One region of the Bradyrhizobium sp. USDA 4452 genome, then DNA from elsewhere that is predicted to be linked to it. Evidence: predicted binding sites of a transcription regulator. Region 1 holds the regulator's gene; the other holds the start of a gene.

The links. Region 1 encodes LexA, which represses DNA repair genes until DNA is damaged. Its sites were predicted from a motif close to TGTTCNNNNTGTGTTCNG; they were not measured.
Region 2: a site for LexA is predicted at 4,944-4,961, ahead of ACVISU_RS23170 (helicase-related protein). Genes of this name have one in related genera too.

Annotation. Positions count from the first base shown of each region.
Region 1 is NZ_JBSSGK010000001.1:39,743-51,522, reverse strand. Features, by position in the region: partial or broken gene ACVISU_RS00430 (hypothetical protein) at 392-577, shown strand; gene ACVISU_RS00425 (hypothetical protein) at 669-818, opposite strand; gene ACVISU_RS00420 (hypothetical protein) at 1,059-1,202, opposite strand; gene ACVISU_RS00415 (ABC transporter substrate-binding protein) at 1,228-2,241, opposite strand; gene ACVISU_RS00410 (amino acid ABC transporter substrate-binding protein) at 2,403-3,314, opposite strand; gene ACVISU_RS00405 (HAD family hydrolase) at 4,312-4,938, shown strand; gene ACVISU_RS00400 (molybdopterin molybdotransferase MoeA) at 4,962-6,173, shown strand; gene lexA (transcriptional repressor LexA) at 6,418-7,122, shown strand; gene ACVISU_RS00390 (hypothetical protein) at 7,379-7,807, shown strand; gene ACVISU_RS00385 (hypothetical protein) at 7,953-8,180, shown strand; gene ACVISU_RS00380 (hypothetical protein) at 8,177-8,626, opposite strand; gene ACVISU_RS00375 (hypothetical protein) at 8,680-9,018, shown strand; gene ACVISU_RS00370 (hypothetical protein) at 9,015-9,257, shown strand; gene ACVISU_RS00365 (hypothetical protein) at 9,244-9,444, shown strand; gene ACVISU_RS00360 (DNA-directed RNA polymerase subunit alpha C-terminal domain-containing protein) at 9,451-9,945, shown strand; gene ACVISU_RS00355 (hypothetical protein) at 9,942-10,217, shown strand; gene ACVISU_RS00350 (hypothetical protein) at 10,214-10,393, shown strand; gene ACVISU_RS00345 (hypothetical protein) at 10,386-10,922, shown strand; gene ACVISU_RS00340 (hypothetical protein) at 10,915-11,142, shown strand; gene ACVISU_RS00335 (hypothetical protein) at 11,143-11,355, shown strand; gene ACVISU_RS00330 (hypothetical protein) at 11,370-11,636, shown strand; gene ACVISU_RS00325 (hypothetical protein) at 11,777-11,780, shown strand, end outside.
Region 2 is NZ_JBSSGK010000001.1:4,825,126-4,836,905, reverse strand. Features, by position in the region: gene fdxA (ferredoxin FdxA) at 326-664, opposite strand; gene ACVISU_RS23175 (RNA-binding S4 domain-containing protein) at 882-1,166, opposite strand; gene ACVISU_RS23170 (helicase-related protein) at 1,199-4,729, opposite strand; gene ACVISU_RS23165 (DUF3108 domain-containing protein) at 5,405-6,235, opposite strand; gene rpmB (50S ribosomal protein L28) at 6,590-6,898, shown strand; gene ACVISU_RS23155 (hypothetical protein) at 7,175-7,447, shown strand; gene ACVISU_RS23150 (hypothetical protein) at 8,751-8,978, shown strand; gene ACVISU_RS23145 (ABC transporter substrate-binding protein) at 9,343-10,548, shown strand; gene ACVISU_RS23140 (alpha/beta hydrolase) at 10,883-11,780, opposite strand, start outside.

The sequences.
Region 1 (11,780 bases):
CGATCTTGTATTTGTCGCCGACGATATCCGCACCGCGCAACGGCCGATAGAGGCACGCCGCGGCCGCGCGCGCGTCGAAATTGCAGGTTCCACCGGATCGAATTTTTGCGCGCGGAGGAAATCATGATCGCCACGCGTGTTGTCTCTGGCAACCGCAAGGAGGAAGCTCATGAGGATCAGCACAATCGCGTTGTTCATCGCCGGTGTCATGGCAACCGGCCCGATGATCGCTGGACACGCGGCCGCGCAAAGCCTGCAAAATGACGCCGACAAGGGCGCCAAGACACGCAATTCCGGTGAATCCGGTTATGTCGGAGATCAGGACCGCCCCGGCGCGGCCTCGACGCCTCCTGGACGCCCCAATGCTGCCACCGGTTCCACGGATGCCGCGACGTCTCCGAGCGCGCAGAATTCCGGGACCGGAATCAGCGGCGCTCCGGGAAACAAGAACGGGCCGCCGGCCAAAGGACAAAGCACGGTGGGCTCAAGCTCGCAGAACCAGCACGTCCGGCAACAGGACCCCTCCAACGTCAAGGGATTGCCCGGCAACAAGAGCGGTGAGCCTGCCAAGCGTTAGCGCCTTGCGCGTCCTCAACAGACGCGACGCCGGTCAATGGCACCGATCGGCGCCGGCTTGAATTGCGCTGCTGATCTGAGCAGTTCTGACTTTATTGAGCGGGCTTGCGGTTCGCCGACAGGTCGGTCGGGCAATTTAGCCCGCATGCGATCGCTCTCTTCTGGTCGGCAACACGCCAGACCAGCAGCGCGACCAGGACGATGATGGTGACGGTGAGCTTGGCCAACGTGTCGTGATTCAATTTCAGCTCCGAGCAACAATCCGCACAGGTGGCAATCATCAGCTGCAAACAAGAGTAGTCCGGCCCCCTCGGCGGCCGTGCCCGGTCCGTCTACCAGACCCGCATTCGATCTGGTCACCATCATGGTACGGAGCTGACGTGGCCCGCAAGCTTTCCGGTCTGCATGGCAGCACAGCACAAGCCGGCCGCGATCGCGCTGGACATTTCTCGTCTGTGTCCTGTTCGGCGTCTGCGCCCTGATCATTGCCCCAGAGGCGCAACAACACCTCCTGCGGCCCAGCCGTCGCGTTGGGCCGCAAATATCTGCAACTCCATATGGCCCGGAATTTGATAAAGAAAAACGCCGCGATCAGCGGGAACCTGCCCGTCCATCATGTAGCCCATATGGGCTACATCCTCGCGACACCGGTCAACTCCGCGCGAGCCTCGCTGCGCCCGCGGCGATCGCGTCGTTGAAGCTCGTGTCCCAGAATTTTCCAACCTCGGCGCGCGCGTCGAGCACACCGAGCTTGAGGAAGGTATCGGCGACCTTCTGGTGGGTCTGCGGCACGTCAGGCGTAACACCTGCGAGCGAGAAGTCGTCGCTGCGGCGGGCGAACTGGTCGAGGATGTCCTGCAGCGGCAAATGCGTCTCGGCCACCTGCGCCGCCGCATAGAGGGGAAAATTCTTGTTGGCGAACGCGTAGGCGCGCTGGATGCGCAGCAGAAAATCGGTCACGGCCGCGTGGCGCTGCGGATCGTCGACCGCCTTCGGATTGGCGTAGATCGGGAAATTGCCCGAGAGATAGCCGACCCCGGTCTTGAGCAGACGCGCGCCCTGCTTCGCGATCGCAAGCTGCCCATTGTAGCCATAGATCGCCCAGGCATCGAGCTTGCCGGAGGCGAACGCCGAGTAGCCGTCCGACGGCGTCAGATTGATGGCCTCGATGTCGCCGAACGCAAGGCCCGCTTCCTCGAGCTGCTTGGCGAGGAAGTAGTGCGCCGTGGTCGCACGCACATAGCCGACGCGCTTTCCCTTCAGATCGGCGATCGAATGGATCGGCGCATCCTTTGCCGCCACCGTGACCTGGATGTTGAGATCCTCATGCGTGACGGCGATGAAGCGCACCTTGGCGTTCTGGCGCGCGGCGAACATTGCCGGAATCTCGCTGCCCGAACCGATGTCGAGCGCATCGCCGTTCAGGGCCTCGATATGGAGCACGCCATTGTTGAGCTCCTTCCATTCGATCCTGTAGGGCGTCTTGTCCTCGCCGGCGGCCTGCAGCAGCGGGCGCCAGCCACCCTTGTAATACGCCACCCGCAACGTGACGCCGCCGAGGTCAGGGCCTGCGCCCGCCCCCGTCTCCGCCCGCACACCGTGCGCAACCAGACTTCCGGCGAGAACGCCGAGCGCAGAACGTCGAGAGAGAGATGGCGTAGTCACCGGCGTTAGGCTCCTGATCAGCAGTCACAACTGCCGCAAGCTTAGGAGAAAAACCGCCGATGTATATGAGACGCTATTTCGTTTTTTGCCCCGCGCGCGAAAAGCCGTTCCAAGGATTGGCGGTTCGGCGCGGAAATCCATATCGGACGACGACAGCCGCGCTACTTCGCAACCTCGTAGACGTCAGGATCGAAGCTCGAGCTCGGATGGGCGAACGCGTTGCGCAGCGCCGGCGAGATCGGGACGTTGTAGTTGATGCCGTTCGGCGGGGTCGGCTGCTCCAGCCACTTCCTGTACATGACCTCGATCTCCGGGCTCTGGTAGAGCTCGGCCGTCGCGCGGTCGGCGAGCGCCTTGAACGGCGCGTCCTCCCGGCGCAGCATGATTCCGAACGGCTCGGCCTTCGAGAACGCCTCCGCGCTGATCATGTAGAGCGCCGGCTCTTTCGATCGCGCGATCGCGACCGCCAGCTGGACGTCGTCGAGCGCGTAGGCTTGGGCGCGATCGGTCTCCAGCATCAGGAACGCCTCGGCCTGGTCCTTGGCCGGCAGCACGTTGATGCCGAGCTTGCGTTCCATGTTGACCTTGATGAGCTGCGTCAGGTTCACCGAGCCTGCTACGGCGGTGACCGGCTTGCCCTTGAGGTCGTCGATGGTGTTGATGCCGGACGATTTCTTGGCGGCAAAGCGCGTGGCGCTCAGGAAGTGCGAGTTTGTGAAGGTCACCTGCTTCTGGCGCTCGGCGCTGTTGGTGGTCGCCGAGCAGTGCAGATCGATGGTGCCGTTGACCATCAGCGGGATGCGGTTCGACGAGGTCACCGGGAGATAGTCGACCGCGATGTCGGGCATGCCGAGCTCCTGCTTCACGGCATCGACGATCTTGAGGCAGATATCGAGCGCGAAGCCGATCGGCCGCTGGCTGTCGTCGAGATAGCTGAAGGGAACGGAAGCCTCCTGGAAGCCCAGCGTGACCTTTTTTGTTTCCTTGATCTTCTGCAGCGTGCCCGACAGCTCCTCGGCCGCCGCGGGGCTCGCGACGAGTATGAGAGCGAAAAGGATGGCGGGCAAACGCATCGGCGGCTCCTGTGCGGGGATCAGGCGGCGGTGATAGCCCAACGCAGAAGCCCGGCGATAGAAGTTGTTGTGTCTATCAGCTATCACGCTTTGCTATGGTCTGCCGCCTGCCGCGCTTGCAACCGCAACGGCGAGACATCCGGACGCGCCGCGTTCTGGTCCGGGCGAGGTCGCCGATTGAGCTCGCTGCGCATTGCCTCGCGGCACCGGGACGTCCGCGGCGCAAAGAAGGGCCCCAGCGAGGGGGTTACACGCTGAGGCCAGGGCAACTTGGTCACGCCATCCTAGACCCCGCCCCGACAATTTCCTCCGCTCCTTCGGAGTACCGGACTCATACGGAGCCGATGACTGAACCTTATTCCGCTCCCGCCCGTATCCCTGACGTCAGGATTTTGCCATTCCTCCTGGGGCTCGAACAACGCCGCCCGTCGTATTTCAATGCGGGCGGCGTTGCGCGTTTCTGGCCTGCAACGAGAAGCGACTACAACGCGCCCGCTCAGCTGACATCAAAGTTCCCGGGCAGGAACCGGAACGGATAACAGCCGACGTGAGTTGGGCCATAGATTTTTTAAAGGATGGAGCGTCATCGCCGTGAGCCGAAAAACCTTGCAAGCACGTTCGGAGCAGGCGCTCGTCGTCATCATTCTCAGCACCGGCGCGCTGATCGCTTACCTCGGCCTCGCGCTCTCCAGGATATGAGAGGTAAGCAACAAGTCGCTTGAAGGTGATTGTTGCGCGACGCCGGGGCCACAGCCCTCATTGACAACACGCGCCCTTGGTTTTGGGTTGCCGGCATTCGCCAGGGACGACGATCGGGATGCAGGCGGCGCCACACATTTAGTGTCGTCCCGGCGAAGGCCAGGACCGATTGCCCCAAGCCTCAACTGTCGCACGACCCCGGGCCGCAGGGTCGACACCCTGCCCTGTCGTCGCATGCCTGCCGCACAAATCGGGGACATTGCCGCCCGCCGGCAATTCTCGTACACAGTTTCACGCAATGACCTCGCAACTCTCTCCCGATTCCGTCGACGTGCTGCTGTTCGATATCGGCCGCGTCGTGCTCGACATCGACTTCGAGAAGGTGATGGCGCACTGGGCGCAGCATGCCGGCTGCGCGCCGGCCGACCTTGCCACGCGCTTCGTCGTCGACGACAGCTTCAAGCATCACGAGATCGGCCGGATCGACGACGCAGCGTTCTTCGCGAACCTGCGCCGGACGCTCGGCATCGACCTCACCGATGCGCAGTTCCTCGAAGGCTGGAACGCGATCTTCACCGGCGAGATGCCGGGCATCGCCCCCCTGCTCGCGACCGCCGCTCAGCGGATGCCGCTCTACGCCTTCTCCAACACCAATCCGGCCCATGTCGCGCATTTCTCCGTGATCCATTCCGAGGTGCTCAGCCATTTCCGCACCGTCTTCCTGTCCTCGACGATCGGGCACCGGAAACCCGACGCCGAGGCCTACGATCATGTGGTAAAAGCCATCGGCGTGCCGGCGTCGCGGATCCTGTTTTTCGACGATTTGGCCGCCAATATCGAAGGGGCGCGGGCGCGCGGCCTTCATGCCATCCACGTGACATCGACGGATGACGTGGCGAGGGCTCTGGCCGCACTTGGTCTGTGATTAGGACGTGAGGAGTTCTGAGCGTGGCGCTGATGCCGGTTGCCGATGCCCTGTCCGCCGTGCTTTCCGGCGCCAACCCGCTGCCGGAGGAGATGGTCGCGCTCGATGCCGCCTACCATCGCACCCTGGCGCGCGACCTCGCCGCACGCCGCACCCAGCCGCCGCAGCCGATGTCGGCGATGGACGGCTATGCCGTGCGCGCGGCGGACGCCGGTGATCTGAAGGCCCGGCTCAAGGTGATCGGCGAAGTCGCTGCCGGCCGGCCGTTCGAGCGCAGGGTTGGCCCGGGCGAAGCGGTGCGGATCTTCACCGGCGGCGTGATCCCCCATGGCGCCGACGCCGTCATCATCCAGGAAGACACCACCGTCGACGGCGACCACATCACGATCACCGAGCCGGCTGCCGCCGGACGGCACATCCGCCCCGCCGGCGTCGACTTCCGTGAGGGCGACGTGCTGCTCGAAGCCGGCAGCCGCCTCTCGGACCGCGCGCTGTCGCTCGCGGCGGCCATGAACTATCCGGACCTTGCGGTGCACCGCCGTCCGAAGGTCGCGGTGCTGGCGACCGGCGACGAGCTGGTGATGCCGGGCTCGGAGCCTGGCCCCGGCCAGATCGTCTATTCCAACGGCTATGCGCTGCGGGCGCTGGCGCGCGCCGAAGGCGCCGAGACCGTCGATCTCGGGATTGCCGCCGATACGGTGGAGGCGACCACCGCCGGCGTCCGGCGGGCCCGCGACACCGGCGCGGACATCCTGATCACGACCGGCGGCGCCTCGGTCGGCGACCACGACGTGGTCAAGCAGTCGCTGGAGGCCGAGGGCGTCGAGATGGCGTTCTGGCGGATCGCGATGCGGCCCGGCAAGCCGATGATGCATGGCCGGTTGGGGCCGATGCGGGTGATCGGCCTGCCCGGCAATCCGGTGTCCTCCTATGTCTGCGCCTTCCTGTTCCTGGTGCCCTTGATTCGGGCGCTGAGCGGCCGAAAGACTGTCCATCATGCCCGCGCGAACGCCCTGCTCGGCCGCGACCTCGCTGCCAACGACCAGCGCGAGGACTATCTGCGCGCGCGCCTCGACGAGCGCGAAGACGGCACGCTGATCGCAACGCCCGTGATGCAGCAGGACTCCTCGCTGCTCGGGAATCTCGCTGCGGCACGCGCACTTCTCGTGCGTCCGCCGTTTGCGCCCGCCGCCCTCACAGGCAACGAATGCGAGATCCTGATGCTGCCGGAGTGAGGCTTTCGCGGCCCGCCGATTACGCGTTGCAGAACGCGTTCACCTGAAATTAAGTGGTTGCGGAACACATATCGAACATATAGTGTCCGTTCATGATTTGTTTCGAGTGCTGGTGTCTACAAACGGGAGACCATCCAGGAAGCGCTTGTACTGAGCACCGCGCTCCTGAGGTCAGGTCCCGCCTGCAGGCGCACCTGTAGAGTCTCGGAATCGAACGACGCTACCAACCGGGGGAATACTCGAGATGCTCACGCGCAAACAGTACGAACTACTGCGTTTCATCAATGAACGTCTGAAGGAGGCCGGCGTACCGCCCTCGTTCGACGAGATGAAGGATGCGCTCGACCTGCGCTCGAAGTCCGGAATCCACCGCCTGATCACTGCGCTGGAGGAGCGCGGCTTCATTCGCCGCCTGCCCAACCGCGCCCGCGCCATCGAGGTCATCAAGCTCCCTGAGCTGTCGGCCGGAGGCGGCAACGGCCGCCGCGGCTTCACGCCGAGCGTCATCGAAGGCACCCTCGGCAAGCGCGCCAGCACCCCGCCGATCGCCGAGGACGACGGCAACCGTCCGGTCGCGGTCCCCGTGATGGGCCGGATTGCCGCCGGTACGCCGATCGAGGCGCTGCAGACCCGCAGCCACACCATCAGCGTGCCGCCCGACATGCTCGGCGCCGGTGAGCACTATGCGCTGGAAGTGCGCGGCGATTCGATGGTCGATGCCGGCATCCTCGACGGCGACATGGCGCTGATCCAGCGCAACGACGTCGCCAACACCGGCGACATCGTGGTGGCGCTGATCGACGAGGAGGAGGCTACCCTAAAGCGCTTCCGCCGCCGCGGCGCATCGATTGCGCTGGAGCCGGCCAACACCGCCTATGAAGTGCGCATTCTGCCGCCGAACCGGGTCCGCATCCAGGGCAAGCTGATCGGTCTCTATCGCAAGTACTGATTTTCAAATACTTGCGGCGGCAGGGAACGAGCGACACATCGGATCGTTCCTTGCATGATAGCGTAACGTGCTGGTTGCCCGATGCGCTCCGACACCTCTCGCGCAGCGTCGCGTGTTTGTGATCGGGGGCGTTGGTCGAGCAGTCGTACAATCGCCCAGAAACGAGGAGACACTCGTTCGCTATCGTCCACTCTGGTAGAGGCCCTATGCCTCAAGGAGAGGCACGGGTCGCTACCTCGATTAGAGGAGCCATCCGATGTGTGACTATAGTCTGCACGCCGTGGCGTCGCGCCCCGCCATTGTTGGAGAGACGCTGATCACCACGACTTTCCGCGGCACGTCGACCCGCGGCTTTGCTTCGGAGAACGATCCCAACGTCGCGGTCTGCATGCTGCCGGGCACCGAGCTCGCTTTCGCCGAGAACGTTCGCTACGACAGCCGCTGGATCTGGACCAAGACGATGAATTTCCGCGTCGGCGTGTTCAACGAAGTCGAGCCCGACGTTCCCGACCGCCATCATGACGCGGTCGAATTCCCCGACGGCAGCCATGTGCTGGTGACCCAGCTCGTCGAGGGACAACGCGTCAGCGTGCTGCAATTGCCGGCACTGCATCCGCCGGTCGAGCAGAAGCCGAAGGTTGTGGAGCGGCGGCCCTCTGCATTCGCGTCGCTGTTTTTGGGTTGAACGCATCGTCACCGCGGGATGAACCATCCGGCGGCGAGTGACCTAAGCGATTTGGAGCGACCCCGGACGTCAGGTTCCGGGGCGCAGAAGGAGATTTGCGTCAGCGGCCACCTTGGCGCATCATCGTACACGGAGGACGTGCGCGGTGGTCGATAAGGTCACTTGGCAAAAGGCTGGACGGGTCACGGAACCGGGCCGCTACATGTTCCGGTTCGGCTGGCTGACGGTAACGGCTGACGATCTGAAGGTCTGGGAGCAGTTTCCCGAGGCTTCCTTCACCCTCGTCAAGAAGCCCGATGCCGACCCCGACTCTGACGAGTATCATCTTGGCCTGTTCGAGCTGCCGGCCGGACCCTCGCCTGGCAACGGCTAATCCTCGCCCTGAAAATCGCTCTCGGCCGGCGTCGCATCGACGGCGGGCCGTGGCGCGGTCGCGGTCGCACGCGGCGTGGTCTCGCTCTCGCCATCGCCGGGAACCGCCGGCGACCATGGCCGGTCGATCCCGCCGGGCTTGACGGCATCAATGGCGTAGCCGTCCCTGATGCGCCGCAGCACCAGCGCGCCGTGACGCCGCAACCGCTCGGCATCGATCACCGAGGCCGCGCAGTCCGTCGGTGCCGGCCGCGCGGTCACGATCAGCGCCGCGCGCTCGCAATCATCAGTCAGCGCCTCGGACCGGGTCGCCAGGGTGACGAAGGCGCCGCCGGGACCTTGGGTCACGCAGCCGCTCGGATCGCAGGAGACACCCTCACCGAGTGAGGCGTCCGTCGCGGTCCGCGCATCGGCGTCCGCTGCCAGCCACTCCTTGACCAGGAACATACTAAATCCAGCGCCAGACGAAATTCCTCTTATTTTCAAAGGGCTATAGAGACATGGAAACCGACGACAATATGCAAACCCCCGTGAACGACTCGGCAACATGCGCGGATTTGCGCGCGCCCCTGACACAGCCGCGTTCCCTGTCTGATCTCAAGACTTGGCTCCACTCCGACCGCATCCGCCACCCCGGCGATCTGGCCCGGACGACACGGGAGTCGATCATCATTACGGCGATCGACACCTACGGCGAAGACCCCGGCTTTGACCAGACGTTCCGGCTTGGCCTCAGCATGCGCCGGGCCGCCAAGGAACTGGCCGACCTCTACCCCGACCTCTCTTGGCTCCCCTCCTGGAAGCCCCGTGTCGCGGTGATCGCGGGAGGGGAGCGATGAGAGCTACGCCCATACTCAAAGAAGAATTCTGCGCTCGCTTCAAGGCGCGCATGCTCGAAACCATCGGTGAGAAGTTCGACGACGGCTCATCGGTTGCGGAATACGCCGATGAGACTGCTCCATCCTATTGGGAGGACGCAAATCAGCGCAACGAAGGCCCCGAAGAATGCGCTGATGCTGACATGAGCTATTGGGCGAGGACTGAAGACGCCATGGGAGACAACTATGGAAATTTCTGAGCGAGTTTGGAAGTACCGCTTTGTGTGTCCCGTCGCCGTTCTTTTTGAGAAGGGAGGCATGGATTCAGACGCCGCGATCGAGATCGCCTATCACATGGCCGACGATTGCTATCTTGAGCGCGATAAGGGGGTCTCTCCAGAAGACGAAGCCTACTCAGCTTACGAAGCTATCGCTGTTGGAGAATAGCACGCAATGATGCGTTTTTGGAACCAATGCGATATCGATTATCTCGCTATTAGCCTAAGAACAATCAATATTCTCAAGCGCGAGAATATTACCTCATTTCAGAAGATGAGAGAGTTGGGACCTTATGGCCTTAAGGCCGTCAAAGGTATCGGAAAGAGACAGTTCAATGAGCTGATGGAAGCAATCCATGAATTTTCTGAGGGCCCTCTTAAGAGGGACGATCCGGGAAAAGACCTGCGACAGATGATCGCGAACCGCGATTTCTTGCTTGAGCAATACCGCAATCTGGTCGCCCACATGAAGCCGTCGAGCGACGGAGCGATCTACGCTTCCGTTAGCCGCTGGGACGCCTTGAACCAAGTCCATGCATTCTTGGAATCGATAGCGGGTGCTGGCTACGGAGGCATGGCAGAATTCGAGACCGCGCGAGCAACCATCCAGTTCGAGTTGGAAATCGGCTTTGGGCTTCTCCCGCTCGAGGCGAAGGGAGAGACGGCATGAGCGGCATGGACGAATGGCAGCGCTTGCAGAATGAAAAAATCGCCCTCATGGGGACCATCGATGAACTGATGGCCCGGAGGGCGCTGAAGGGAAGAGTGACTGTGATGGGAACGAAAAGCACTCACGCTGTGTCCTACGAAGAGGCTGTTCAAATGCTTCTCGACAAGATCAAGGATCAGGCCACCTCAAATGAGGTGCTGGAGAGCATGCTCGATGCGGCTTTTCCTGATCTGGATAAGAACTTCGTCATATGGGGAGACCGCAACACATGAAGCGCTGGATGGCAGAGATTTCCTACAATAACGGCTCACCCCAGGAGACCCGGCTCTTTGAAGAACTGGACGAGTTGCACAATATCATTGAACGCGGACCCCACTGGAACACCATAGAACACATCGTCGTAAAGTTGATCAACCGATCCCTTCAGCCGGAGACAGCAAATGGCTGATGATTGGAGCCCAGACTTGATCAAATCATATGGCGGGATCGAGCGCGCCAAGGCGCTAGCTGACAAGATTGAACGAGCGCCCTACGCGGTTGGTATCGCGTTCAGCTATAACGAATTTCGGTTAGTCATCGACGCGCTGCGCCGACCAAGCTCTGCCCCCGTTGACTTCCGCGAAGAGATGATCGAGCGGCTGCTCAGCCAAGCAACCAGCAACGATCATATTTTTGCCCGAGCCGCGGCTCTGATCAAGCTGGACGATGAGGTGATCGAGCAGCAACGGGCGGACTACGAAGTTCTCGGAGAGAGCTATTTTAAAGTCCGCGAGGAATGTGAGCGGCTTAAAGCCCTTACAGAACGAGCGATCAAGGGCATTCGGGACTTCACCGAGGGCAACTACGACAACCCACGCCAACATCGCCCGGCTACGTGCAAGCACGATCAGTATTGGTATCAGGGCTGCCAGAGCTGCGACGAGGCCTATATGGAGGCGCTCGTCTCATCACTGCTCCCGGAGGGCGACCGTGGCTAAGGTGATCAATTTCAGGCTCGCCAAGCTGTTTCGGACGTCGGCTCCATGGGAGAGCCCATCTGAGCACAAGGCATCTCTTCATGACGCAAGGCGCGCAGCGAATGATGCCATCCTTGATCGGATTCGTGGCGTTCCGGCCAACCCGTCAACGGAAGAAGATGACAACGATCCGCACAATCCATTCGCCCCCGCCCCGGCCGAACTGACGAAGGAGGAGTAGATGCCTGCCATCTGGATTATCGGCCGCAAGGTCAAGCTGCCGAACGGCCATGAATACATGGCTGAGCCGTTTGTGGCTTTTGAGACCAACGAAGCGGCCCAGGGCGCATGCGACATGATCGAACGAGTGGCTGGCGAACGCCCTATGATCGTCGATGCTGCATACTATCGCGACGGCGAGACCATGAAACCACTCAAGCGCACCCCTCAGTAGCTACGGAAAACAAGATGGCGAAGAAACCCGTTCCAACCTTGGCTCAAGCTAAGCGTCTGGCTGCGATCTGGGGTGAGCACAAGTTCGCTCACATCAGCGACAAATACAGTTCGTCGACCGATTTAGTTCTAGTCAAGAAGGGGTGGCTTTTCCCGACCGGAATCGAGGGCAAATACCCCAACGGGGCGCCTTACGCTGAGTTTTACATCAGCGACGATGGCCTGGAGGCCATTGAACGATTCCTTTGGGAGGCCCGCATGAGACAAAAGCGAGCCGCCTAACCGCTGCTGACCGAGGATCGCAGCCTAGATTGATCCTGGTGAAACGATGACGATAGACCAAATTGTGATGATGATCTTCGGCCTGATCGGGATGTTTGGGCTTGGATGGTGCGCTGGAAACGCGAGCAGGAGCAAGACCGATGA
Region 2 (11,780 bases), 4.8 Mb from region 1:
GCTTTCTTCGTCGTCTTTGAAGCACTCTTTTTACGCGTTTTCTGTGACACAGCCTGCGCGCGGAAACTGCCACGCCCCTGTTCGATGTTGCGGGAACCTCGAAGCCACAAGGTACGCATGGCAGGGGGTTCTTGGCCTGTAATGTGTCAGATATAGCACATTTTCCGCAAAAATCAATGATTTACGCCCGATTCCGGGCATAACAGGGCATCCTCAGGTCATATGTCCGTCATTAGGGTTAAATCGGCGGCCCAACGGAGGCCGCCGCGGGTCCAGTCTCGCCCCTATCAGGGTAGTCTGACGGTTGATGGCAAACGCCAGCGAATCAGTCGCCGCTGCCCGGATTCGGAGAAAAATATTTCTCGAACTTGCCTTCCTTGCCTTCCCACTCCTTGGCGTCCTCGGGCGAGTCCTTCTTCTGGGTGATATTCGGCCAGCTCTTGGCGTAGTCGCGGTTGACCTCGAGCCACTTCTCCAGCCCCGGCTCGGTGTCCGGCTTGATGGCGTCAGCCGGGCATTCCGGCTCGCACACGCCGCAATCGATGCATTCGTCAGGATGGATGACCAGCATGTTCTCGCCCTCGTAGAAGCAATCGACGGGGCAGACCTCGACGCAGTCGGTGTATTTGCACTTGATGCAGGCTTCAGTGACGACGTAGGTCATCCAAAACTCCGGAACGATCGATTTTTCTGGGGTTGCGTAGCGCAGGAATACCGGGGCCGCAAGGGAAGCCGCCTCTGAAAAACGCCAGTATTCTCACGCCCCTGCCACCGGTTTTATGGGGAGCATGATCCCCGGGCAAACGCTATGCGTTTGTCGCGAGGAAAACCGGACCCACTTGTCCGGATCATGCTCTATTGAGATAGCAAGCGCTAAATAACTACTCCTTACCGGCTTGCAAATTGCCGGCCTGCAAATCCTCATACAGCACGCGCGCCGAACCGGCATCGCCGCGCCGCTCGGCGAAGCCGGTGACCTTCAGCACGCGGACGCTGTTGTCGAGCGCGACGGTGATGACGTCGCCTGCCTTCACCCCATGGCCCGGCGATTTCTCGCGCGTGCCGTTGATGCGGACATGACCTGATGCGACGAGTTCAGCCGCGCTGGTGCGGGCTTTCACCACCCGTGCGTGCCACAGCCATTTGTCGAGGCGCTGTCGATCCAATCGTCAAACCAAGAGGTGGATCAGGGGTTGGATTATTCCTTCCGGCCGGCGAGCTGCTCCTTCAGGGCAGCGAGCTTGGCGAATGGCGAGTTCGGATCGATCGGACGGTCGCGCTCGCGCGGCGCGCTCGACGCGTAGGGCCGATGCGACGGGCCGCTCTCGCGCTTGTCACGGCCGCCCTTGCCGAAATCGCGGCCGCCGCGGTCACGATCGCCGCGATCGCCCTTGCGATCGCCACCGCCGAACTTGTTGTCGCGGCGACGCTCATTGTCGCGATCGCGGCCTTTACCTTCGAAGCGCTCGCGGCGCTGGCCCTTGTCCTCGCGCGGCGCGCCATCGGCCGGCGCGGCAGCGGCCGGAGCAGAGCCGTCAGCGGGCGCGCCGGGGCGCGGTGCACGGAAATCCTGGTGACGGCGCGGACGACGATGCTGCTCGCGCTTGTTGTCGCCCTCGCCGCCGCCTTCGGTGGCCTGCGCGCCCTCGGCGGGCTTGCCCTGATGACGGCCGCGGTTGCGGTCGTGGCCGCGATGATGCGGACGGCGCTCGTCGGAGCGGCCACCGGGCCGCCAGACTTCGACCATTTGCGGCTCGGCCGGCGTCTCCGCGGCGGCGGGGGCCGGCTCGGCGGGCGCGGCGTCCGCGCTCGCGGTCTCTGCAGGCGCCTCAGCGGCGTGCTGTGACGGTGTCTCAGCAGCCTCAGGCGGCGTCTCCGCCGCGGCTTCCACGGCAGGCGCGGGTTCGGCGGCAACTTCGGCAGCCGGGGCTTCGGCAACAGCGAGCTCATCGACCGGCGCGGCGCGCTCGGCGATGGCATCCTGATGGGTCTCGATCACGACAGGCGTGGCTTCGCTTGGCACCACCTCGGCAAAGCCGACATCGGGCAGCAGCGCGGCCGACGGTGCCGGATCGCCGGACACCGGCTGCTCGACGGCGGTTTCGCCCTCGGACGCAGCGGCAGCCTCCGGCGCGTCGGCCACGACCTCCGCGGCGGCATCGACCGATGCGTCCACCGCGGCGTCGGACGTCGCCTCGACCGGCGCCGCCTCGGCGGCGACCGTCTCGGTTGTCTCGACCGGCGCAGCCTCGACCGGCTTCGGCGGCAGCGGCGGACGGCGGTCCATGCGGTAGCCGAGCGCGCGCAGGATCGAGGCAAAGTCCTCACCGGCCGAGCCGGTCAGCGAGGTCATCGCTTGCGTCACGACAAAGCCGCGGCCGTCGAACGCACCGGCGGGCTTCTCGCCCGGCGAGGTCTCGCGCCAGGCCAGAGCGGGGCGGATCAGATCGGCGAGCCGCTCCAAAATGTCGACGCGCACCGCGCGCTCGCCGCACTGGCGATAGCCGAGCACGCGATAGCCATCGCGCGGCAACGTCTTGTCGACCGGGAACGAGGTGCGGCCGCTACTCGCCAGATGCTGCACGTTGGACAGCGCGGCCATGTCGACATTGCTCTGCTTCTCGGCCCACAGCAGCGAAGCCAGCGAGCGCGCCGCGGGCTTCAAGAGCTGCGGGAAATAGATGTGGTAGGCGCCGAAGCGCACGCCGTATTTGCGCAGCGCGGCGCGCGAGGGCTGGTCGAGGTCCTTCATCTCGGCCGCGATCTTGCTGCGCTCGAGCACGCCGAGCGCCTCGACCAGCTGGAAGGCGATGCCGCGGGCGATGCCCTGCAGATCCTCGGCCTTGGACAGTTCGAACAGCGGCCCGAGCAGCTTTTCGATATGCGTCTTGAGCCAGAGATCGAGCCGGGTCTGCACGGCCTCGCGCGAGGCGCCGGTCAGCCGCTCGTCGGAGATGATGCGCAGCCGCGGATGCAATGCGTCGTCGGCGGCCACCAGCTTGGCGACCGCATCGCCGGTCCAGCGGATGGTGCCGTCGGAAGTCAGCACGAACTGCTCGTCGGGGGCGGCGCCCAGTTTCTCGGCACGGGTATCGATCTCGCGCGCCAGCACCTGCTGGGCAGCGGCTTGCAGCGCCTTGGCGTCGCTGCCGGCCTCGGCCGCATCGGGTGCGAAGGTGAAACCATCGAGCCGGCCGATCACGTGGCCTTCCACGATCACTTCACCGGTCTTGCCAATTTCCGTATTCAAAACTGAGTTCTCCCGCAGGCGGCGCATCAATACACTGGTCCGCCTGTCAACGAAACGCTCCGTGAGCCGTTCATGCAGCGCATCGGATAATTTATTTTCGAGATCGCGCGTGATCCCCTGCCAGTGGTCCGGGTCGTAAAGCCAGTCGGGCCGGTTGGCAACGAAGGTCCAGGTCCGGATCTGCGCGATCCGGCCCGATAGCGTGTCGATATCGCCGTCGGTCCGGTTGGCCTGGTCGACCTGGGCGGCAAACCATGCGTCAGGGATACGCCCCTTTTGCATCAGGAAGCCATACAGCGTGGTCACGAGTTCGGCATGGGCGGCCGGCGACAGCTTTCGGTAGTCCGGAACCTGGCAGGCCTCCCACAGCCGCTCCACCGCCTTGGCCCCATGCGCCCATTCGCGCACCTCGGCGTCGCGTGCGACATGTTCGAGCACCCGAAGGTCCTCCGCCACCGGGGCCCGCGTCAGTGCCTCATGATTGGGCGTCAGCGCCAGCGACACCTGCAACGCGCCGAGCGAGGAGAAGTCCAGCCTGGCATTGCGCCATTGCAGCATCTTGACGCTGTCGAAGGTGTGGTTCTGCAGCGCATTGACGAGCTCCGGCTCGAACGGTGCGCAGCGGCCGGTGGTGCCGAAAGTGCCGTTGCGCGTGGCGCGCCCGGCGCGGCCCGCGATCTGCGCGAATTCGGCCGGCGTCAGCCGGCGGAACTGGTAGCCGTCATATTTGCGGTCGGAGGCAAAGGCGACATGATCGACATCGAGATTGAGCCCCATCCCGACCGCATCGGTGGCGACGAGATAATCGACGTCGCCGTTCTGAAACATCGCAACCTGCGCATTGCGCGTGCGGGGCGAGAGCGAGCCCAGCACCACGGCCGCGCCGCCATGCTGGCGGCGGATCAGCTCTGCGATCGCGTAAACTTCATCGGCCGAGAACGCGACGATTGCCGTGCGGCGCGGCTGCCGCGTGATCTTGCGGTCGCCGGCGAATTCGAGCTGCGACAGCCGTGGCCGCGTGACGATCGAGGCGCCCGGCAGCAGCCGTTCGATCATCGGCCGCATCGTCGCAGCGCCCAGCAGCAGCGTCTCGTCGCGGCCGCGGCGGTTGAGGATGCGATCGGTGAAGACATGCCCGCGCTCGAGATCGGCGGCGATCTGGATCTCGTCGACCGCGAGAAACGACACGTCGAGATCGCGCGGCATCGCCTCCACGGTCGAGACCCAGAAGCGCGGCGCCTTCGGCTTGATCTTCTCCTCGCCGGTGATCAGCGCGACGTTGTCGACGCCGGCGCGGTCGGCGATCTTGTTGTAGACCTCGCGCGCCAAGAGCCGCAGCGGCAGGCCAATGAGCCCCGACGAATGCGCAAGCATGCGCTCGATCGCAAGATGCGTCTTGCCGGTGTTGGTCGGCCCCAGCACCGCAGTGACGCCTGCGCCGGGCACGCGGTCATTTCCGAACGAAGTTGAGAAAACCATTTTTTGCAGGTGTTTCTTTTGATCGATGCGGCGCTGTCAGCCGTCATTGCGAGCGAAGCGAAGCAATCCATTCGGACCACTTGCGGCGACCATGGATTGCTTCGTCGCTGCGCTCCTCGCAATGACGCGGAAATCCGGAAACTGATCGATCATGGGCATCATCTGAGGCGAATCTGTCTCACAATGCGACGCTTTCTGCGCCCGACTTAAGCTTCAGAACGAGTCCGGAACGAATCGCGGCCGAATCGCTGACTCCATTCCGGGCCTGAAACGTTCACCGCAACATCTCGGGCGGGCTGATGGCGGCGGCACTAGATCAAGTTTGAACGGGCTCCACAAGCACAGGATATGCGGACTGAATTCCTTAAATTCCAGGGGTAGCCGAGTCGAATCAGAAGCAGGCAAGAGTCAACTGGATTCCGGTGACGTTTGTTGCATGCCCCGGTGCCTCGTAGCCCGGATGGAGCGAAGCGCAATCCGGGACAGTCGATGAACTGCACCCCTGAGGAGGCCGCGCAGTGGCTCAAGGGTACCCTCTCCCCTTGTGGGAGAGGGTGGATACGATGCGGTAGCATCGAAGCCGGGTGAGGGGTCTGTCTCCGCGGATAGAGACCCCTCATCCGGCGCGGATTGCATCCGCGCCACCTTCTCCCACAAGGGGAGAAGGTGAGGAGACTACTGCGTCTTCGCCACGCGCGGCGGCGCGGCTGTGGTGACGAACGAGGTGGCCTCCAGCATGGCCTGGCCGAGCGGGGTCGGGATCGTCATGCGGAACGGCACCAAGAGGCGGGTGCCGGCGATCGGCACGAAGGCGATCTCGATGTTGCGCTGGGCGGCGAGGTATTTGATCACGGGGCGATCCGGGATGTAGCCCGAGATCGGCACGAAATAGAGCGCGCAGACCAGCGCGGGGCCGTGATAGCCGCGCTCGGCCTTGACGATCTCGACCCGCTTGAAATCGAGCTTGAGGTCGTAGCGCATGCGGCCGTCGAAGATGCCGGCACTGGTGCGGCAGACATCGGGGCTCATCAATTCGGCATTGCCGGGCGCGCGCAGGAACGAGCCGGTCATCGGATCGAACACGTTCTTCTTCTGCGGATCCGTCACCGGCAGGCGGTCGGCATCGACCGGCGGCTCCGGCTCGATCGCGGAGTCCTTGATGCCGCCATTGGCAAGCACCATCCGGATCGTCTCCGACTTCTTCGAGGTGGTGGTGGTCGCGGTGTAGGCGGCGGCGACCAGCGCACCGTTGACGACGCGGCCCTGCGAGGCGCCCGAGCCGGTGCCGCCGGAAAACGCCTTCAAGAGGCCCGCGGTGCCGCCCTGGGCGGCGGCCGAGAAGCTGTCGTCGCCGATTTCGATGGTCCAGGAGCCCTTGCCGACCGGGATACCGGCCAGCGTCGCCTCATACTGGGCGTCGAGCCGCCCCTGCGCGCTGGCGCGCTCGGCGCAAAACAGCAAAACAGCACCGGCGCACAGGCCGACGAGCCGGCCGAGCGGGGGCAAAAGGGCAATGGCGGTCGTCACTTAACCTACCTGACGGTCCTGCTATCGGCGCTCTGTTCGCTGTCCATCTGGTCGTTCAATTCGGCCGGACAACGTGCGCATCTCTTATGGAACCAAGACTTGCAGCCGAATACGCCCTTTATATGGTTGCCATTTCAGCCGTTAAGTGGCTGGTAGCGCTTATGAACCGGCATTCTCCGATACCGCCATGGGGCGATATAATCTTGACGCTCGGGTGATCTGCCCCTATACACCCGCGGTTCCTGGAAAATGGACGCGAATTCAAAACCCCCGCGCGGGCCGTGTGACTGCACGCCTGGCAGAGAGGCGGGGATGCAATAAGGATTTTGTAAGATGTCCCGGCGCTGCGAACTGACGGCCAAGGGCCCCCAGACGGGCCACAAGGTGAGCCACTCCAACATCAAGACCAAGCGGCGCTTCCTGCCGAACCTGGCCAACGTGACCTTCATCTCGGACGCGCTCGGCCGCAACGTGCGCCTGCGCGTCTCGACCAATGCGCTGAAGAGCGTCGACCACAATGGCGGCCTCGACGCCTACCTGCTCAAGGCCAAGGCCGACGTGCTCTCGCCCCGCGCCCTCGAACTGAAGCGCGCCATCGAGAAGAAGGTCGGCAAGCCGGCCCCGGTGAAGAAGGCGAGCTGAGCGAGACGCGAGAGCGGAATTCGCTGGAAGAGAAAACGGCCGGGTCGATGACCCGGCCGGTTTTGTTTTGGGCGCAGCGAATGGCGGCATCTCGGCATCGAGAGCCTGCTCCAGGTGTTGTATCGTCTCTTGCAGCGATACTGCCTCGCGTCCAACGGACTGCATTTCGGTCTTCGCACGCGCGGCTCGTTGCGACAGGTCTCTGTAGGAATCGAGAACTTGGAAACTTGAAAGCTGGTCACGCAACTTATGTGCATTGGTTTCTGCAATAGTCACTTGTGGTCGCAGCTCAGCGACAGTTCCAACAACTTGGCCGAGCATTACCGAGACGTCAAGGGGCTGCTCGTCAGTGGCGAGCGCGACCGCCGTTATCAAATCGCGCAATTCCGCCGCCTGAAGGCCTTGGGCATCTTGCGCGTTCGCAGCCATCCCCAACAACGAGTCGATCTTCGCCACAGGCAAAGCAAATATGGTGGCAGCAATGCTTTCGAGACCTATGAAGCCAAAGCCATGTTTCCCATTCGCAGCCTTGAGCTCCTCGAGCTTTAGGATCGCATCCGTTGGAAGCCCATCCACCAAGTTGTGCACCATGTGCCATTCCTTCATGATCGAAGTTAGAGCGGTAAGGGCTTTGGTGAAGTCTTCTCCCATTTTCTTTGTGAGGTACTGCACTTTGTCAGGCGCGGCATTCACGGCACCGTAGCAAGCGAAGACTTTCCCGGTGGATTGCAGATAGCCGTCGCACCCCTTGTCGCCTAATGCTCCAAAGGGGCGCACCCGAACAAAGTCCGAGCCGTGCGCCGCATGCATAGTTGAAGAGAAGAAGTCTTGAAAGGCGTCGCCACTACTCCGGCGCAACTTCAACTCGAGAGCGATGCTCCACCAATAGTATTGTTCTGAGGTGATCATTCCATGCTCGGTGCGCGCACCGCCAAAATTACGGCAATGCGATCACCGTATTTGATGCAATTAGGACTTGCAAATTCCGTTTCTTTCGCGCCTGCGAATTTCGCCAGCCGTCCCCAGCGAATTGACTGGGGGAGGACTCAACTTTAGTTGTGCTAGCCGCTTCGCTCCGGCTCCATTGGCGACGTGATTTGGGATCGCCCGGTCGTACCTATGGACCCATGGATACGCGACGGCTCCCGGCGTTCCCTGCGCCTGCCGGAAGGCTCAGGTCGGTCGCGCCGCGAGAATGCGAGCGCACACCCTCTCCTGCTGCTGACAGGTGAATCCATCTGACCGGCGCACAGCGCGATGGTGAGGCGGATTTTCTTTATGCGACTGGGCGCGCAGAAAAATCATCCTTCGTGTCGCATCAAGAGATGGATTGTTTCCGCCTTCGCGAAGGCTTCGGCGGACAAGTCGTCGCTTCGCTCCTCGCAATGACGGCGTCCGCGAAGGCTGCAGCGGACCCGCTGACAGTTGCTGCCAATGACAGCGGTGTCATCGCTTCGCCGCAGCGCGAATCCATGACGATGCGCTGTTCGTGCGTGAAGAGACGCTTAACGCACGCGCCTCGACCAACATAGAAACCCTATAAGTAAAGGCAAAAGCGGCTTGGCGCGCCGAAGCCTTAGCGAAGGCGGCCGTTAATCACAACATCACTGCGCATCATCACGAGCGCATGAGGCGCATGCAAAACGCCACGATCTCATCCAACTCATGGTGTGCAAACAAGCCGTCCGACACGACTGCGATTCGATGTGGCCGACGCCGCACGGCTCGAACACCGTGACGGACGTCACGGCCGGTACAACTGATTGTGAGGCATGTGCGCCGCACTCTTGGGAAGAAGCCTGGCCGTTCCTACATCACGTCCAAAGAACGACCCCGATAAAGGAATTGATCAATGCAAGTTCGCGCAGCCGATACGCGCGGAAGACTGGTGCCCGCGATCGCAACCGCCGCCGTGGCGGTGCTGGCCACGGCAGTCCTCGTCATCCTCGAATTCACCCCGCCCCGCGATGTGCAGGCCGCGGCCGAGCCCGGCATGATCACCTCCGCCGCCGCCAGCAGAGCCGGCGCCACCGTGCTGCCGACCGATCCGGTCACGACCGGCAGCGTGCGGTATCGGTAAAGGGCAGGAGTTCTCTCTCACCCCGCGCTCGCGGGGAGAGGGACATCTCTCCACACGATAGGTCGCTGATAGACCTGTACCCCCTCACCCGGATCGCATTGCGCTACGCTCCATGCGATCCGACCTCTCCCCGCAAGCGGGGCGAGGTGAGAGGCGCCCGAATGCGGGGAGAGATTTTGATAATCATTCCACTTCGCGGCAGGCCATCGCACACTCGTTGATCCTGGCGGCCTGAATTACCCCAGCCATTCGTCCCGCCGCATTTTCGCATTCCTGCCCCGGCGTCTCGCCGCAAGCCTGCCTCTCCATACCTCACGTAAGCTTAGCCCCCGCGAACAACAAAAAACGCACAGGGAGGCTCACGATGATCTGGAAGGCCATCACGGTCGCGACCGCGCTTGCGCTGGCGACACAGGGGCATGCCGCCGAGAAGAAGTACGGCACGGGCGCGAGCGACACCGAGATCAAGCTCGGGCAGACCTCGCCATTCTCCGGCGCGGCGTCGGCCTACAGCGTGATCGCGAAGACGCAGGCCGCCTACTTCAGGATGATCAACGACCAGGGCGGCGTGAACGGGCGCAAGATCAATCTGATCACGCTCGACGACGGCTACTCGCCGCCGAAGACGGTGGAGCAGACCCGCAAGCTGGTGGAGCAGGAGGAGGTCGCCGCGATCCTCAATCCGCTGGGCACGCCGACCGGGCTTGCCGTGCGCAAATATCTCAACGACAAGAAGGTGCCGCAGCTGTTCGTCGGCGCCGGCGCCACGCTGTGGGGCGACTATCAGCATTATCCGTGGTCGATCGGCTTCCAGCCGTCGTACCAGGCCGAGACCGCGGTCTACGCCAAATATGTGCTGACCCAAAAGCCCGACGCCAGGATCTCGCTGTTCTACCAGAACGACGACGCCGGCAAGGATTACGGCAACGGCTTCAAGAAGGGGCTGGGGCCGGAGAACACCGCGAAGATGGTGGTGGCGGAGACGACCTATGAATCGACGGATCCGACGGTCGACAGCCAGATCGTGAAGCTGAAGGCCTCCGGCGCCAACGTGCTGTTCATGCATGCGATCCCCAAGCAGGCGGCGCAGGCGATCAAGAAGATCGGCGAAATCGGCTGGAAGCCCGACCTGTTCTTCCTCGCGGCGACCTCGACCTCGGTGTCCTCGGTGCTGAAGCCGGCCGGCTTCGAATACTCCAGGGACATCATCTCGTCCTACTCGCTGAAGGATCCGAACGATCCGCAGTGGAAGGCGGACCCGGACGTGATCGCCTGGAAGGATTTCATGAAGACGTACTTCCCGGAGGGCAATCTGCAGGACCAGCTGATCGTCTACGGCTACGTGGTGGCGGAGGCGACGGTGCAGGTGTTGAAGCAATGCGGCGACGACCTCACCCATGAGAACATCATGAAGCAGGCCGCCAATCTCGACATCGCACTGCCGATGTTGCTGCCCGGCATTAAGGTGAAGACCTCGCCGACCGATTATTTCCCGGTCGAGGCGATGCGGCTGCAGAAGTTCAACGGCGAGACCTGGCAGCTGTTCGGCGACACCATCGGGAATGATTGAGGGGCGTTGTTGAACGCAACTCCATCCCCACCGTCGTCCCGGCCTGGTGTGCAATTGCGCATGGGGGCCGGGACGACGAGGAGGTTGGACTGCCTTCGTCAACAACTGCCGGCGCGACGTGGAAACGTCGGTCACAGACGTGCGTATATGCCCCGTGGAGCGAGCGAGCGCCTGCCTGATTTCGGAATATTGGAAATGTACCCCTGAGTTGCCCGACGCGTCAAGGCCCTGGTCGAACGCCGGCCACCGCCGCCGGCTACTGTGCATGGGGTTGTTTTCGATTTTTTGGGGACGCACCTCCCGCAGGTGCCCCCGCGGGAGCGCAAGGGAGGCGCTACACCCCCTTCTCCAGCAGCACCCGAAAATCCGCCCGCGCGCGCTGCGCCTCGGCGCGCGCGGCCTCGGACGCATCGCCGAGGCCGAAATAGCCGTGGATGAGCCCCTCGCCCGTGTGATACGCGACCGGCACGCCGGCGGCCTGCAACGCCTTCGCATAGGCGTGGCCCTCGTCGCGCAGCGGGTCGAACCAGGCGGTCGTGACCACCGCCGGCGCGACGCCGGCAAGGCTCCTCGCACGCAGGGGTGAGACGCGCCAGTCGGCGCCATCAGCCTTGTCCGCGAGATAATGCCCCGCGAACCATTGCATCGTCGCCCGCGTCAGGAAGTAGCCCTCGGCATTCTCCTCGCGCGACGGGAACTTGGCGTTCTCGCCCGCATCGGCGTAATTGCCGACCACGTCGGTGACGGGATAGACCAGGAGCTGCGCGGCGAGCCTGATGCCGGCGTCGCGGCAGGCCAGCGCCGTGGTCGCGGCGAGATTGCCGCCCGCGGAATCGCCGGCGACGCCGACGCGGGAGAGATCGCCGCCGAAGTCACTGAGGCGCGCGACGACGTCGCGGATCGCGGCGAAGGCATCCTCGAATGCGCCGGGAAAGCGCGTCTCCGGCGGACGGCGGTAATCGACCGAGATCACCACCGCGCCGGTCTCGATCGCGAGGTTGCGGGCCTGGCGGTCATGGGTCTCGAGATCGCCGGCGACCCAGCCGCCGCCGTGGAAGAAGATCACGGTCGGCGCCGTGCCGCGACCGCTGCGATAGAGCCGTGCGCCGAGCTTGCCCGCGGCGCCCTGCACCTCGATATCGTCAGCGACATCGACCGGCGGCGGCGGCACCGCCTTGCGCGCCTCGGCCAGCGCGCGCAGCTGGTCGCGGCAGCTCTGCGGCGTCATGGTT